Saccharopolyspora erythraea: one gene and its partner. The protein of the gene in region 2 binds, or shares a complex with, the protein of the main gene of each other region. Links are inferred from orthologs where the notes say so. Each region holds a gene or a part of one and is shown on either strand. Other genes may lie near its edges.

What was found.
Region 1: the proteins of secA (region 2) and secY are in contact, whole or in part, in a crystal structure (PDB 3DIN), measured with the Thermotoga maritima proteins. The link is inferred for Saccharopolyspora erythraea from one-to-one orthologs. Residues at the interface, in WP_004082002.1 of Thermotoga maritima: Glu261, Ala262, Arg263, Lys300, Ala301, Arg302, Thr303, Ile304, Ile305, Leu323, Tyr324, Asp325, Pro326, Val329, Ser330, Tyr333, Ile336, Lys340, Phe345, Val349, Glu363, Phe364, Tyr374, Ser375, Gly376, Gly377, Glu393, Ile395, Thr482, Ser483; in WP_004081795.1 of Thermotoga maritima: Glu108, Gly109, Glu110, Glu111, Ala236, Glu237, Arg238, Arg239, Ile240, Thr241, Ile242, Gln243, Tyr244, Ala245, Arg246, Arg247, Val248, Thr249, Gly250, Arg251, Arg252, Val253, Tyr254, Gly256, Ala257, Ser258, Thr259, Tyr260, Leu261, Pro262.

Annotation. Positions count from the first base shown.
Region 1 is NZ_CP054839.1:7,645,523-7,653,545, forward strand. Bases 690-3,592 are described here. They hold secY (preprotein translocase subunit SecY), read right to left. Parts: upstream 2,847-3,592; coding sequence 1,533-2,846; downstream 690-1,532. Other genes in these bases: map (type I methionyl aminopeptidase), read right to left, coding at 690-745; HUO13_RS34285 (adenylate kinase), read right to left, coding at 762-1,316; HUO13_RS34295 (hypothetical protein), read right to left, coding at 3,337-3,592. In the rest of the region: more of map, read right to left, coding at 1-689; more of HUO13_RS34295, read right to left, coding at 3,593-3,933; HUO13_RS34300 (hypothetical protein), read right to left, coding at 3,990-4,610; HUO13_RS34305 (hypothetical protein), read right to left, coding at 4,624-5,211; rplO (50S ribosomal protein L15), read right to left, coding at 5,612-6,061; rpmD (50S ribosomal protein L30), read right to left, coding at 6,064-6,246; rpsE (30S ribosomal protein S5), read right to left, coding at 6,248-6,859; rplR (50S ribosomal protein L18), read right to left, coding at 6,893-7,297; rplF (50S ribosomal protein L6), read right to left, coding at 7,300-7,839; rpsH (30S ribosomal protein S8), read right to left, coding at 7,856-8,023. UniProt on the Escherichia coli protein: The central subunit of the protein translocation channel SecYEG. Consists of two halves formed by TMs 1-5 and 6-10.
Region 2 is NZ_CP054839.1:7,227,554-7,236,120, forward strand. What follows is about bases 1,599-5,045. They hold secA (preprotein translocase subunit SecA), read right to left. Parts: upstream 4,661-5,045; coding sequence 1,799-4,660; downstream 1,599-1,798. Other genes in these bases: HUO13_RS32305 (Rv3235 family protein), read left to right, coding at 1,599-1,796; hpf (ribosome hibernation-promoting factor, HPF/YfiA family), read right to left, coding at 4,829-5,045. Outside these bases: more of HUO13_RS32305, read left to right, coding at 1,446-1,598; more of hpf, read right to left, coding at 5,046-5,521; HUO13_RS32320 (ComF family protein), read right to left, coding at 5,871-6,764; HUO13_RS32325 (LpqB family beta-propeller domain-containing protein), read right to left, coding at 7,168-8,567. UniProt on the Escherichia coli protein: Required for protein export, interacts with the SecYEG preprotein conducting channel.

The DNA of each region.
Region 1 (8,023 bases), 420 kb from region 2 along the record:
CGACGGTGTGCTCCCAGTGCGACGCCCGCGAGCCGTCGGTGGTCACGACGGTCCACTCGTCGTCGAGCTCCACCGTGTCGGCCGAGCCCAGCGTCAGCATCGGCTCCACCGCGATGGCCATCCCGACCTTCAGCTTCGGGCCCTTGCCCGGCTTGCCGAGGTTCGGCAGGAACGGCGCCATGTGCATCTCGCTGCCGATGCCGTGGCCGCCGTACTCCTCGATGATCCCGTAGTCGATGCCGTCGGCCGCCGCCGAAGCCCGCGCCGAGCTCTCCACCGCGTGCGAGATGTCGGTGAGCCGGTTGCCCGCCCGCACCTGCTCGATCCCGGCCCACATCGACTCGCGGGTCGCGTCGGAGAGCTTCTGGTCTCGCTCGCTGATCGGGCCGACGGCGATGGTCACCGCGGAGTCGCCGTGCCAGCCGTCCAGGATCGCCCCGCAGTCGACCGAGAGCAGGTCGCCCTCGGCCAGCACCTCGTCGCGCGACGGGATGCCGTGCACCACCCGCTCGTTCAGCGACGCGCAGATCGATGCGGGGAAGCCCTGGTAGCCCTTGAAGGAAGGCACCGCACCCGCGTCCCGGATGACCTGTTCGGCGACCGCGTCCAGCTCACCGGTGCTCACGCCGGGCTGCGCCTTCGCGGTCACCGCCGCCAGCGCGCGGGCGACGACCAGACCCGCCGCTCGCATCGCCTGGATCTCGCCGGTGGACTTGAGCTCGATGCCCTTCCCTCTTCGCAACACGCGAGTCCCCTCCGGCTCAGGCCGGTGCGCGCAGCGCCTTGAGCGCGCGCTCGGTGATGTCCTCGACCGAACCGACGGCGTCGATCCGGATCAGCTTGTCCCGGTAGTAGTCCAGCAGCGGCGCGGTCTCCGAGCCGTAGACCTGCAGCCTGCGCCGGATGACGTCCTCGGTGTCGTCGGCCCGGCCGCGCCCGAGCAGCCGCTTGACCAGCTCCTCCTCCGGCACGTCGAACTCCAGCACCGCGGTCAGCTCGGTGCCCTTCTCGGCGAGGGAGCGCGCCAGCACGTCGGCCTGCGAGGTGTTGCGGGGGAAACCGTCCAGCAGGAAGCCCTCGGCGGCGTCGGGCTCGGCCAGCCGCTCCAGCACCATCTCGTTGGTGATCTCGTCCGGAACCAGCTCACCCGCGTCGAGGTAGCGCCTGGCCTCTTCTCCCAGCGGGGTGTTGTTTCCGATGTGGTACCGGAACAGGTCGCCGCTAGAGATGTGCGGCACCGAGAGCTGCTCGCTGAGCACGGCCGCTTGGGTGCCCTTGCCCGCACCGGGCGGGCCCACGAGAACCAATCGCACCAAGGGTCTGCCTCCGAATCAATCTGGTGGCCTCGCGCCACCTTCGCCGAGCGCTGGCGGTATCCGTCACAGGGCGTTCGCCGGCCGCGCGACCGGCATCACGATCCAGCTCACCTTACGCAAGGAAGCCGGGCGGCCGAACGGGACCTCCGTCCCGGGTCTCCGGGACCTCCGCCGGAGGACTCGACGGCCGTGGCCGATCCGCACCGACCGTCCAGTCTAGCGGAGGAAGCCCTCGTAGCTGCGCTGCGTGAGCTGGCTCTCGATCTGCTTCACGGTGTCCAGGCCGACGTTGACCATGATCAGCACCGCGGTGCCGCCGAACGGGAAGTTCTGGTTCTGGCCCTGACCACCGGTGATGCCGAGGAAGAAGTTCGGCAGGATCGCGATGATGCCCAGGTAGAGCGAGCCCGGCAGCGTGATCCGGGAGAGCACGAAGTTGAGGTACTCGGCGGTGGGGCGTCCCGGCCGGATGCCGGGGATGAACCCGCCGAACTTCTTCATCTCGTCCGCCCGCTCCTCGGGGTTGAACGTGATCGAGACGTAGAAGTAGGCGAAGAAGACGATCATCGCCATGTACAGCAGGATGTGCACCCAGCTCGCCGGGTCGACGATGTAGGTCTGGATGAACTGCGCCCACCAGGTGTTCTGGTTGCCCGCCAGCTGGCCCAGCAGCTGCGGCAGGTACAGCAGCGACGAACCGAAGATGACCGGGATGACACCCGCCTGGTTGACCTTCAGTGGCAGGTAGGTCGAGGTCCCGCCGTACATCCGGCGTCCGATCATCCGCTTGGCGTACTGCACCGGGATGCGGCGCTGGGCCTGCTCGATGAAGACCACGGTCGCGATGATCGCGACGGCGAAGGCGCAGACGACCGAGAAGACCAGCGGGCCGTGCGAGTTGAGGATGTTGCCGCCCTCGGCCGGGACGCGGGCCGCGATCGAGGTGAAGATCAGCAGCGACATGCCGTTGCCGATGCCGCGCTCGGTGATGAGCTCGCCCATCCACATCAGCAGCGCCGCACCCGCGGTCATCACGACGACGATGGCGATCAGGTTGAGCACCGAGTCGTCCGGGATCACCGGGACCGAGCAGCCCTGGAACAGCTGGCCGCGCACGGCGAGCGCCACGACACCGGTCGCCTGCAGCACGCCGAGGGCGATCGCCAGGTAACGGGTGTACTGCGTCAGCTTCGCCTGGCCGGACTGGCCTTCCTTCTTCAGCTGCTCGAAGCGCGGGATGACCACCTGCAGGAGCTGGATGATGATGCTCGCGGTGATGTAGGGCATGATCCCGAGCGAGAGCACCGAGAGCTGCAGCAGCGCGCCGCCGCTGAAGAGGTTCAGCAGGGAGTAGACGCTCTGGCTGCCGCTACCCTGGAGCTGGACGATGCACTGCTGGATGTTCGGGTACGACACCCCGGGAGAGGGGATCGTGGCGCCGAGCCGGTACAGCACGACCATGCCCAGTGTGAACAGGATCTTTCGCCGCAGGTCCGGCGTCGCCAGAGCCGAGCGGAAGGCGCCGAGCACGCGAACCTCCTGTACGCGAGCCGGTCGGGACCGGCCAGGGACGGTGGCCGGCTTCCAGCAGCCGGCACGGCGGGAAACTCTCACACAGCGCCGCGTCGGACGCGGCGCTACGGCGCGACTCTAGCAGGCCGCGCGGTGGACACAGGCAGCGACCGAGGGCTCACGGCTGATCATCGATTCGCCTTGAGCGAAATGCGCTGCGGCGAAACCGCGGGACCGCACCGGTTGCCATTTTTCACATGCGGCGCTTGTGTTTCCGCTGGATCGGGCGTCTCCCCGGCGCGGTTGCGGAGCGCACGCGAAGCCCGCGGCAACGACCACGGACGGTCGCGGCCCGCCGTGGCGACCCGCGTCGAGCGCACCACTGGCAACCACGCGCAGCACACCATCGGGCTACGGGACGACCCGGCCGTGGGGGCGGCACGGCGGCACGGCTCCGCGTGAGACCGGCCGGGGGCCACCGGTCTCACGCGGAGCACCGCACGAGCGCTCAGCCGCAGTTGGCCTCGCGCTCCTCGTCGGTCATCGGCCGCGTCGACTGCGTGACGGTGCCGCCCTGCTCGTCGGCCGGGCCGGTCGCGTCCATGTCGACGTACCAGATGTAGTGGTCGTGGAACTTGTCCGGGAAGTGCAGCTCGTAGGTGCCCTTGACCTTCTGCATCATCGCGCCGTGGTACACCCGGCCGACCTCACCGGGCTTGACCTCGATGAAGGTCGTCTGGCCCTCGGTGTGCTCCTCCCGCCACTCGTGGCCGTAAGTGGCCTTGAAGGTCACCTTGAAGACTTCGCCGAAGCTGGTGGCCATCGACAGTCCGAGGCTGTTGCTCTCGGCGGTCGTGTCCGACCACGACACCGACATCGTCTGCGGCAGGTCGGTGCAGTTGAACACCGGGTTTCCGACCTGCTCCGAGGTGTTCTGGAAGTACTCGGGTTCGCCCTTCGGGTGGAAGACGCAGCTGTCGGTGCCGTTGTCGCACTTCTCCAGCAGCTCGCGGGCGGTCGGCCCGTCGTCGGCCTGGGCGGGCGGGACGAGCAGCAGCCCGATCGCCACCGCGGATCCAAGCGCGGTCGTGACGCCGTGTCTCATCGTGGACTCCATCTCCCGGCGGCCCGCAGGCGCGCCGAACGCGGTTCGCGCGGCCACTACGGGCAGTTGGCCTGCTCTTCCTCGCTCATGTCGCGGGTGTGCTGGCTGACCGCCGATGACGAGTCCGGCGCCGGGCCGGTCACCTCCAGGTCGACGTACCAGATGTAGTGGTCGTGGAACTTGTCCGGGAAGTGCAGCTCGTAGGTGCCCTTGACCTTCTGCATCTGCGGCGCCCTCTGCACCCAGCCCACCTGGTTCGGGTTGGTGTCGACGAAGGTCGTCTGCGCCTCGGTGTGCGACTCCTCCCACTTGTGCTCGTAGGCCTGCTCGTAGGAGACCGCGAAAACCTTGCCGAAGCCTGCCTCGGTCGTCATGGACAGCCCGACGCTGTTGCTCTGCGAGGTCGTGTCGGACCAGTTCACCGACGACCGCTGCTGGCTGGAGGTGCAGTTGTATACCGGGTCGCCGACCTGGTGGGCCTCACCGGTGAAGTACTCCGGCTCGCCCTGCGGGTGGAAGACGCAGCTGTCGGTGCCGTTGTCGCACTTCTCCAGCAGCTCGCGAACCGTCGGGCCGTCCTCGGCGCCTGCCTGCGCGGCGGTGGCCGGGAACGGGAAGGCGAGGGCACCGGTCACGACCGCCGAGGCGACCAGGGCCCGGGAAACTCGTGCGCGCATGCGCGGACCTCCTTCAGCTCAGGCCGACCGACTGGGTGCGGTCGTCCATCAGGTCGCCGACGTGCGGGGTGTTCTCGTCGAACGGCCCGTCGCGGTCACCGCCCAGGCCCGGCTCCGGGTAGAGCCAGATCCAGCAGTTGCCCCACGGCTGCACCGAGGAGACCCGGTTCTTCCAGTCGTCGGGCAGGTCGATCTGGTAGTTGACGACCCCGTCCTTCTCGCACAGCGACTCTCCGTAGACGGTGAAGCTGGCGCCGCCGTAGTCGCGGTTCTCGAAGAGCGTGGCCTGGATGACCTCGCCCGATTCGGCGCGGGCCGTCGTCACCGCCTGGTCCCTGGACGCGAAGCAGTGCCGCTCCGCGGTGCGCAGGTCGTAGGAGCAGTGCCGGCCGGGTGAGGCGTGCGTGGAGCCCGCTTGCCCGGTTGCCGGCTGCACGACCGCGGTCCGCGCGGAACCGGGCTGCCCGGGCTCGGCCGCGGAGGCGCTGCCCGGGGACGCGTTGCCCCCGGGCGCGGCGATGCCCCCGGCCGTGCCGGAGATCGTCGCGGCCAGCACGGCCGCTGCCGCCAGGGCGGTGCGCCCTGTCCGTCGATGTCGCATGTCCGTGGCTCCCCTCGTCCGCTGACGCCGTCCTGGCGGGCGGCACGATCAACGTACGAAGGCCGCACTGCCCGGAACACCGACGAATGGGAGCGCTCCCACACTGCATGCGGGCGTGCCGCCCAGCACCTTCGGCCGAGGCCCCGCAGCGGAGGCCGCTGCGCCGTACGGCCGCTGGCGGCCACGGCGAACAGCGCTGACCCGCGCGGCCAACGGACGCGCCCACCACTGCCGAAAGGCTGTGCCCACCCAACCCGAAAGGCTTACCAACAAGAGACTCGAGAAGCAGACCGCGCCGGGGCGTCCCACCCCCAGCCACGTCGGCAGATGCCGTCCCCGGAAAACGACGAGGGCCGGTCGACCCCGCGGGTCGACCGGCCCTCACCGGCTCAAGGCGCTGTCAGCGGTCCAGCTTGGTGACCGAACCACCGGCAGCGGTGATCTTCTCCTGGGCGCTGCCGGTGAACGCGTGCGCGGTCACCTCCAGCTTGACGCCCTCCAGGTCCCCGTCGCCGAGGATCTTGACCAGCTCGCCCTTGTTGGCGAGACCGGCGGAGATCAGCTCGTCGATGCCGACGGTGCCACCCTGCGGGAACGCGGCGGCGATCTTGCCGACGTTCACGCCGTGGAACTCCGTGCGGAAGCGGTTCTTGAAGCCGCGAAGCTTCGGCAGCCGCATGTGGATCGGCATCTGCCCACCCTCGAAACGAGGGGAGACGTTCTTGCGGGCCTTGGTGCCCTTGGTACCGCGGCCGGCGGTCTTGCCCTTGGAGCCCTCACCGCGACCGACGCGGATCTTGTCGCGCTTGGAGCCAGGGGCAGGCCGCAGGTCGTGAATCTTGATGACCATGCTCAGTCGACCTCCTCGACCGTCACCAGGTGGTGAACGACGTTGACCAGGCCGCGCACGTCAGGGGTGTCCGGACGGACCACCGACTGGCGGATCTTGCGCAGGCCGAGGGTCCGCATCGAGTCCTTCTGGTTCTGCTTGGCGCCGACCAGACCCTTGTGCTGCGTGATCTTCAGCTGTGCCATGTCACGCCCCCTGACCCGCACGGGCCCGCAGCATGAACGCCGGTGCGACGTCCTCCAGCGGCAGGCCACGACGCGCCGCGACCTCCTCGGGACGCTGAAGCATCTTCAGCGCCGCGACGGTGGCGTGCACGATGTTGATCGGGTTGTCGCTGCCCAGCGACTTGCTCAGCACGTCGTGGACACCGGCGCACTCCAGCACCGCACGCACCGGGCCACCGGCGATGACACCGGTACCGGCGCTGGCCGGACGCAGCAGCACGACGCCCGCGGCGTCCTCGCCCTGCACCGGGTGGGTGATCGTGCCGCCGAGCCGGGGAACGCGGAAGAAGTTCTTCTTCGCTTCCTCGACACCCTTGGCGATCGCCGCCGGAACTTCCTTGGCCTTGCCGTAGCCGACACCGACCATGCCGTCGCCGTCACCGACGACGACCAGAGCGGTGAAGCTGAAGCGCCGACCGCCCTTGACGACCTTCGCGACCCGGTTGATGGTCACGACTCGCTCGAACTGCGGGGTCTTCTCTTGGGCCGCCCCGCCACGGCCACCGTCGCGGCGGTCCCGGCGGTCTTTGCCGCCGGACTCCGAACCGCCGTCACGCCGAGTGCGTCCAGGCATCAGGCGTCCCTTCCGTTCGCTGTCTTACGCATCTCAGAACTCCAGACCGCCGTCACGGGCGGCGTCGGCCAGCGCGGCCACGCGGCCGTGGTAGGCGTTGCCACCCCGGTCGAAAACGACCGCGGCGATCCCGGCCTCCTTGGCACGGGCGGCGACCAGCTCGCCCACCTTGGCGGCCTTGGCCTTCTTGTCGCCGTCGAACGAACGCAGCTCGGCTTCCATCGTGGTCGCCGAGGCCAGCGTGTGGCCGGCGATGTCGTCGATGACCTGCGCGACGATGTGCCGCGTCGACCGGGTGACGACCAGCCGCGGGCGGGCCGGCGTGCCGCTGACCTTCTTGCGAAGGCGGAAGTGGCGGTTGGTCCGGGCGGTCCGACGCACGCCCGAGATGCCCTTGCCCACTGGCTTGCGCTTGGTAGCTGTGGTGGTCTCGCTCATGGTCACTTACCCGTCTTTCCGACCTTGCGGCGGATGGTCTCGCCCGCGTAACGGACGCCCTTGCCCTTGTACGGGTCGGGGCGGCGCAGCTTGCGGATCCTGGCGGCGATCTCGCCGACCAGCTGCTTGTCAATTCCCTTGACCGACAGCTTGGTGGCGCCCTCGGTGGCGAACTCGATGCCCTCCGGCGGCTCGACCAGGACGGGGTGGCTGTAGCCCAGGGAGAACTCCAGGTTCGAGCCCTTCTGCAGCACGCGGTAACCCACGCCGTAGATCTCGAGGTCCTTCTGGTAGCCCTGGCTGACGCCGACCACCATGTTGTTCACCAGGCTGCGGGACAGTCCGTGCAGCGAGCGGCTGTTGCGCTCGTCGTCCGGGCGCTTCACCAGGATCGCACCGTCTTCGTCCCGCTCGACGATGATCGGCTCGGCGATCCGCTGCTCCAGGGTGCCCTTCGGGCCCTTGACCGTCACGTTCTGGCCGTCGATCGTCACCTCGACGCCGGAGGGGACGGTGATCGGCAACTTTCCAATGCGCGACATGGCCGTTCCTCCTCCCTTACCACGCGTAGGCGAGGACTTCCCCGCCCACGCCCTGCTTGATGGCCTGCCGGTCGGTCACCAGACCGCCGGAGGTCGAAATGATCGCGATGCCCAGTCCGCCCAGCACCTTCGGCAGGTTGGTGGACTTGGCGTACACCCGCAGACCGGGCTTGGAGACCCGGCG
Region 2 (8,567 bases):
CTTTCGCTCCTCAGCGTCAGTATCGGCCCAGAGACCCGCCTTCGCCACCGGTGTTCCTCCTGATATCTGCGCATTTCACCGCTACACCAGGAATTCCAGTCTCCCCTACCGAACTCAAGTCTGCCCGTATCGACCGCAAGCTGAAGGTTAAGCCTCCAGTTTTCACGAACGACGCGACAAACCGCCTACGAGCTCTTTACGCCCAATAAATCCGGACAACGCTCGCACCCTACGTATTACCGCGGCTGCTGGCACGTAGTTAGCCGGTGCTTCTTCTACACCTACCGTCACCCGAAGGCTTCGTCGATGTCGAAAGAGGTTTACAACCCGAAGGCCGTCATCCCCCACGCGGCGTTGCTGCGTCAGGCTTTCGCCCATTGCGCAAGATTCCCCACTGCTGCCTCCCGTAGGAGTCTGGGCCGTGTCTCAGTCCCAGTGTGGCCGGTCACCCTCTCAGGCCGGCTACCCGTCGTCGCCTTGGTAGGCCATCACCCCACCAACAAGCTGATAGGCCGCGGGCTCATCCTGCACCGCCGGAACTTTCCACACACAGACCATGCAGCCATGTGTCCTATCCGGTATTAGACCCAGTTTCCCGGGCTTATCCCAGAGTGCAGGGCAGATTACCCACGTGTTACTCACCCGTTCGCCACTCATCCACACCCGAAGATGCTTCAGCGTTCGACTTGCATGTGTTAAGCACGCCGCCAGCGTTCGTCCTGAGCCAGGATCAAACTCTCCAACAATGACTGTCGAAAACAATCCCAGCAGACACTCAAACAACCCCACAGGGTCGGAGCGCCATACTCAAAGAAACCACCAAACCCCGACAAACAACCACAAAAACCCTGGTCATCCACGAGATTCAGGGGCATAAAAACTACACTAACCTAAATCATCGGCACGCTGTTGAGTTCTCAAAGAACACACCCACACCATCACCCCGACCCCAATTTCAGGCCGCGAAGCTCCGGGGAGCATTTCCTCTCGCTTGTGTCCACCACACTAGCAGCACTCAAATTCGGCGTTTTCAGGGGGGTCACTTCCGCGTTCCCCGCTCGAACCCAACCAAAACCCTCGAGCCACTGCATGGAGTTGTGAACACCAGTCAAGCTAACAAAAGCTCACTTTGTGTTTCGAGGCCGCCCACTCTACCACCCGAAGGCAGGAGCTTGGTTCGCAACCCCCGTCAGTGCCCGGCCCGTTTCTGTCCGGCCCGTTCCGCTCTGACACGAAGAAATCTACAGCACCCTGAACACCCCCTGAACACCACCCCCCATTAACAACAAAACACCAGGTCAGGGGGCATGAATGCGGTTGTGGAGGCTGATTGGGCGCAATGGCCGGTGGTCACACGTTCCGGTCAATGTCGGCTCGGAGGTGACCGGATCCGGGGTCGTCGTCTCTCAGTAATGCGGGAGATCAACAGATCCAGGGGAGGTTCCATGACCGCAGTCCTGACTCCGGCCGGTGCCGAGGTGACCGACAGGACCGCTTGCGCGCTCGCCCGCTCCGCCGGCGAGCAGATCCTCGACGTCCTCGCGGGGCGGAGGTCCCTGTCCCAGCTGCGCCGGCATCTGTCGACTCCGGTCGCGGCACTGCTCCTGGCGCTCCTGCCCCGGTGGTACGCAGAGGGCCCGGACCACCGGCTGCGTTCCGTTCACGCGAGCCTGACCGATGACCACACGGTCGAGGCTTGCCTGATCGTCGGAACCACCAGCCGGGTCCGGGCCCTGGTGATGCGACTCGAGCAGGAGGAAGCACGGTGGGTGTGCACCGTGCTGTCCCTGCTGTGAGCTCAGCGCCGCTTGTTCTTCTTCGCCTCCGCACGCGCCGCCGCGCGGCGCTCGCGCCGGCTGCTCGTGCCGTTGCCCTGCTCACCGGCGGACTCGCTGGTGGTCTGGACGCCACCCTGCTCCGTCGGGCCGGAGTAGTTCAGCCGCTGCTTCTCCGGGGCGTCGAGGCCCTTTCCGCGCAGCGGCGACGGGGCCTGCGTGGTGGTGCCGGGAAGCTGGCTGAGCGCAGGGCCCGCCGACGTCTGCTTCGCGCGCTTGACCTGCGGCTGCGCCGCAGCGGCCTCCGCGGCCGCCTGCAGGTCGGGGGTCGGCTCCGCGGACCGGCTGACCGACACCGGCACGGAAGGCTGCTCGGGTGCTGGCTCCGGCTCGGCGGCTTCGACCTGCACGTTGAACAGGAAGCCGACCGACTCCTCCTTCAGCGCGTCGAGCATCGCGTGGAACATGTCGAAGCCCTCCCGCCGGTACTCCACCAGCGGGTCGCGCTGGGCCATGGCCCGCAGACCGATGCCCTCCTTGAGGTAGTCCATCTCGTAGAGGTGCTCGCGCCACTTGCGGTCGAGCACGCTGAGCACCACCCGGCGCTCCAGCTCCCGCATCGCCCCCGGGCCGACCTTGCCGTCCACCTCGGCCTCGCGCTTGGCGTAGGCGGCCTCGGCGTCGGCGAGCACTTCTTCGAGTAGCCGCTCCTTGCTCAGGTCCTCGTCGCTGTCGACCAGGGCCTCCCAGCTGACCGAGACCGGGTACAGCGTCTTGAGCGCCGACCACAGCTTCTCGAAGTCCCAGTCCTCGGCGTAGCCGTCGGCCGTCGCGGCGTTGACGTACTCGGTGACGACGTCGCGGATCATGTGCTTGACCTGCTCGTGCAGGTCCTCGCCCTCCAGCACGCGGCGGCGCTCGTCGTAGATGACGCGGCGCTGCTGGTTCATGACCTCGTCGTACTTGAGGACGTTCTTGCGGATCTCCATGTTCTGCTGCTCGACCTGGGTCTGAGCGCTGCGGATCGCGCGGGTGACCATCTTGTGCTCGATCGGCACGTCGTCGGGCACCTTCAGGCGGGTCATCACCGTCTCGACCATCGCGGCGTTGAAGCGGCGCATCAGCTCGTCGCCGAGCGAGAGGTAGAACCGGGACTCACCGGGGTCGCCCTGCCGGCCGGAGCGGCCGCGGAGCTGGTTGTCGATTCGGCGGGACTCGTGGCGCTCGGTGCCCAGCACGTAGAGGCCGCCGAGATCGCGGACCTGCTCGGCCTCGACCTCGACCTGCTCCTTGATCTTCTCGACCACCGCGGGCCACGCGGCCTCGTACTCCTCGCGGTTGTCCACCGGGTCCAGGCCGCGCTTGCGCAGCTCGGCGTCGGCGAGGTGGTCGACGTTGCCGCCGAGCACGATGTCGGTACCGCGGCCGGCCATGTTCGTCGCCACCGTGACGGCGCCCTTGCGGCCCGCCTCGGCGATGATCGCGGCCTCCGACTGGTGGTACTTGGCGTTGAGCACGTTGTGCGGAACGCCCTTCTTCACCAGCAGCTTCGCCAGGTACTCGGAGCGCTCGACGCTGGTCGTGCCGACCAGGACCGGCTGGCCCTTGCGGTTCTTCTCCTCGATGTCATCGGCGACCGCCTCGAACTTGGCGACCTCGCTCTTGTAGACCAGGTCGGGCTGGTCGGCCCTGGCCATCGGGCGGTTGGTCGGGATCTGCACCACACCGAGCTTGTAGGTGCCGTTGAACTCGGCGGCCTCGGTCTCGGCGGTACCGGTCATGCCGGCGAGCTTCTCGTAGAGGCGGAAGTAGTTCTGCAGCGTGATCGTGGCCAGCGTCTGGTTCTCGGCCTTGATCTCGACGCCTTCCTTGGCCTCGATCGCCTGGTGCATGCCCTCGTTGTAGCGGCGGCCGTGCAGGATGCGGCCGGTGAACTCGTCGACGATGACGACCTCGCCGTCGCGGACGATGTAGTCCTTGTCGCGCTTGTAGAGCTCCTTGGCCTTCAGCGCGTTGTTGAGGTAGCCGACCAGCGGGGTGTTGGCCGCCTCGTAGAGGTTCTCGATGCCGAGCTGGTCCTCGATGATCGTGACGCCGTCTTCGGTCACACCGACCGTGCGCTTGCGCTCGTCGACCTCGTAGTGCTGGTCCTTCTTCAGCATCGGGGCCAGCCGGGCGAACTCCTGGTACCAGCGCGAGGACTGGTCGGCCGGGCCGGAGATGATCAGCGGCGTCCGGGCCTCGTCGATCAGGATGGAGTCGACCTCGTCGACGATGGAGAAGAAGTGGCCCCGCTGCACGCAGTCGGCGAGGCTCCACGCCATGTTGTCGCGGAGGTAGTCGAAGCCGAACTCGTTGTTGGTGCCGTAGGTGATGTCGGCCGCGTAGGCGTGGCGCCGCTGCTCCGGCGTCATGTCGGCCATGATCGCGCCGACCTCGAGGCCGAGGAAGCGGTGCACCCGGCCCATCCAGTCGGCGTCGCGCTTGGCCAGGTAATCGTTGACCGTGACCACGTGCACGCCCCGGTCGGCGATCGCGTTGAGGTAGGCGGGCAGCACGCAGGTCAGCGTCTTGCCCTCACCGGTCTTCATCTCGGCGATCTGACCGAGGTGCAGGGCGGCCCCGCCCATCAGCTGGACGTCGAAGTGGCGCTGGCCGAGCGTGCGCCGCGCGCCCTCACGCGCGACCGCGAACGCTTCGGGCAGCAGCTCGTCGAGGGACTCGCCGTCGGCGTGCCGACGTTTGAACTCATCGGTCTTGGCCCGCAGCTCGGCATCTGACAGCGCGAGAACGTCATCTTCAAGCTCGTTGATGTGCGCCGCGATCCTGCGCAGGCGCTTGAGCATCTTGCCCTCACCGGCGCGGAGCAGTCGGGACAGGACCATCCGGTCGACCTCACTAGCTGATCGTGACGCGTCCGTCACGGACGCTTTGCGGTCATCGTATTAGAGCTGGTCGGAGAACCTCGACGTCCCCGCGAACGTCGCTGTCCCCCGCGAACCACGGTACGCGGGGGACAGCTCGAGGGGTCGTCGTTGGCGCAGACTCGCCCGTCACCCAGTGGGGGACTCGGCGAGCCTGATCACTCCGTAGTCGAATCCCTTCCGGCGGTACACCACGCTGGCGCGACCGCTGTCGGCGTCGGAGAAGAGGTAGAAGTCGTGACCGACGAGCTCCATCTGGTAGAGCGCCTGGTCGACCGTCATGGGCTCGGCCGTGTGCTCCTTCTCGCGGACGATCCGTCCCGGCTCGTACCCGTCGTCGGAGCTCCAGCGCTGTTCGGGCACCTCGGCGGTGTACTCGGCGCTCTCCTCCTGCTCCTCCTGTTCCTCCTGGGGGGCTTCGAGCAGGGCGGTCCTCCCGCCTGAGTTCCCGGTCACCACCGTCCGGTCGGCCATCGCGGCCGTCGCCTGCGCCACGGAAGTCGGGTTGTGCTGGCCGTAGTGCACCTTCCTGCGGTCGCACATCCGGCGGAGGCGCCCTTCGAGCTTGGTCGTCGCGGCGTCGAGAGCGGCGTAGAAATCGCCTGCGGCTGCTTCGGCGCGCACCGGTGTGCCCTTGCCCTTGAGGGTGATCTCGACGCGCTGGCAGGTCTTCGCCTGCCGCGGGTTGCGTTCGTGGAAGAGCTCCACATCCGCCCGGATGGTCTTCTTGCTGTACCGCTCAAGCCGAGTCAGCTTCTCGTCGACGTGCTGCCGGTAGTGGTCGGGCACCTCAACGTTGCGACCCTTGACGACGATGTCCATTCACGACCTCCGTTTCCGAATTTCGTGCGCCCGTGAGCGACGGTCACGAAGAGCGCCGGAAAGGTGATCTCAGCTCACTTCCGGCGCCAGGGACATGGGCTTCGCACTCCTTCCCGCAGCCCGGGTACGGCTGATTGGTGGCACGTTAGCTCTCTTTACCGATTTGTGACACCCCCCGAGTTGGGCGAAGTCAAGCGGCCACCGAGGGTGATTGCCGCCACCGTTGGAAGCACTGGCCACGCGTGCGGGAGAAAAGCCGATCGGGCGATGCTCGCAGGAAGTTTCACCCGTTCGGCCCACTCGCGGCGTTGCGCCCCGCGAGCGCTCGTCCCGGTCCGGTTCGGCCAGCTCACACCCGGGGAACGAGTGCGCGGCGGCGTGTGTTCCTGGCCCCTCCGGGTGCCGGGGGCGCCACTCGTTCGTCCCAGCCGGCCGTGGCGGTGAGCGCGAGAACGGCATCGACGGCCATTCCGGACGAATCCAGCGCGCGCAGACAGCTCGCGGCGGTCGCACCGGAGGTCATGACGTCGTCGACGAGCACCGTCCGGACGCCGTCACCGCGGTCCCGGAGGGTTTCGGGCGCAAGTCGACCGGTTCGGACCAGCACCCCGCCGGTCAGGTTACGGACCCGTTCAGCGGAGTCGAGCCCGGCGGAGTCGCGGACACCCCGGCGCAGGACCAGGCAGTCGACGACCTCCGCGGACCAGCGGTCATCGGATGACTGGGCATTGGGCGGGTGGGCGTTGGGTTGCTGCTTGGCTCGTGGATGGTCGCGGGACGGCTGCACTTCGTGGGGTGCGATGGCGAGTGGCGCACCGGTGGGTTCGGACATCGCTTCGGCCATGTGCATGGCGACCCGGGTCATGTGGGCGCCGCCCCTCCTGCGCGACGCGATCGGCCGGGAGGGCGCCGGGATGAGCAGGCAGTGCGCAGGCTCCCAGCCGTGCAGGGCGGCGATTCCGCGCAGCCCGGTGGCCAGCCGCTCGCCGAATGGCGCGGCGAGGTGCCGCTGCCCGGACTCCTTGTAGGCGAGCACGGCGCGGCGGGTGCTGCCGCGGTAGCCGCCCAGCGCGTACGCCGGCGGCGCAGGAGGCAGTAGAGGCCGTCGCTGCCGCTGGAGACCTCCGAGGTCTCGAGCGCATTCGTCGCACAGGGAGGCACCTCTGCGACGGCAGCCGGCGCAGTGCAGGGGGAAGAGCAGGTCGGCGAGGCTGGAGAGCGCTTCGCGGAGTCGGGTGGCCATCCGGTGAGCATGGCCGGAATCGCGATCGGACTCACCGAGGCGTGTCGGGGACGCTCACGCGAGGCAGGGTGAGGCAAGGGCCAGCGACCTGCGACGGGGCGAGGCGTGGGTCCGCGACAGGCCCAAACCTGACTGGGCGAGGCCATGGGTCAGCAACCTGTGACGGGACGCGGCATGGGTCAGCGTCCCAACTCGCGACGGGGTGCGGTTTGGGTGAGCCTCTACTCCCCGCGACGGGGTCAGGCGTGAGTGGCCTCCCATCCCCGCGACGGGGTCAGGCGCGGGTGAGCCTCTCCTGCCCGCGTGGGGTCAGGCGCGGGCGGTGTGCACGAAACGTTCCGCCGCAGGGCCTTTCGCACCTGGCGCGTTCCGCCGCAGACGCATTGTGGCGGGGGCTCGGGTGTCAGCCGGGGAAGAACGGGAGGGAGTTGCCGCCGATCGGGTTCTGCATCAGCGTCCAGAGGTCGGTCGAGTCGTCGGCCTCCCACAGGCCGCTGCGGTCGGCGACCACGACCTTCCCGCCCGGGCTGACCGCCACCGCGGTCGGCGGCTGCACGAGGTTGGCCGAGGCGTAGGGCGTCCGCTGGAACCCGTCGGACGAGAACTCCAGGACCGGTTCCGCGTTGCTGTCGGTGATCGCCACCAGCGAACGGTTGCTGAGCCACTCGACACCGGTGACGCGCAGGTCGGGAGACCTGCTCGGCAGCACCGTCGGACGTCGCAGCACCAGGTGGCCGTCCTCGTCGGAGATGCCCGCCACGATGATCTGGCCGCCGACCACCCCCGCGACCCGGGTGCCGTCGCGGGAGAGCCGCAGGTCGGTGATCTCCTTGCCCGCGGCGAACTCCCGGGCGTCGATCAGCGTCGGCACCCAGCGCCCGCCGTCGTCGAGCAGGCGGACGATGTCGCGCCGGTTGACCACGGTCCACAGCTCCGACCGTCCCCGCCACGACGGCCGCGTCATGTCCGTACCGGAGAGCTGGACCTCCGGCAGCTGACCGCCGTAGGGGCCGACACGCAGGGTGACGCCTCCGGCCGGGCTGCGCGCCACCGCCGCGAGCTTCGCGCCGTCGGCCGACTGCGCGGCCCGGACCACCTCGTACTCCCCGGATCCGGCGGGTCCCGGAACCGGCTGCGCCCGCTGGTCCAGGACGTGCAGGCGCTCGCTGGCCACGGCCAGCCCCGGCAGGTCGGGCCGCCCTGCGTTGTCGGCCTCGTAGGAGACGAAGTCCGTCGTGCGCAGGTCCTTGCCGTCGCGCAGCAGGGAAGCCCCTTCCTCCTGCAACCGGACGCGCGCGTTGCTGACGCTTTGCAGCGACAACACGATCTGGGCGGCGATCAGGCGCCGCGCCTCGTGCGGCAGGTCGCCGACGCTGCTGAGGTTGACCTCCAACGCCCCGTCGGCGGTCTCGCTGACGTTGGTCTTGGGTTGCACCTGGGCCGGGATCGCGTTGTTGAGCGACGTGCGCAGCCCCTCCGACGGCCCGGTCATCAGCAGGTCGACCACCCGGCGCGGCAGCGTGCTGGCCGGCTGCGAGACGACGTAGCGCATGTCCGGCACCACTCCGCTCCAGTCGTGGTCGAAGAAGTACACCGGCACCTGCCGGTAGTTCACCTCGAACGCCGGCTTGCTGACGACCAGCTCCACGGGAGGGTTGGTGATCCGCCACTGGCCGTTGGCCTGGCGCTCGACCCGCACCTGGGTGTTGTACTCCCCGGACTCCGGCACGAACGACTGGTCCGCGAGCAGCCTGCCGACCCGCTCGGCCTGCAGGCTCACCAGCTGCACCCCGTCGGGCAACG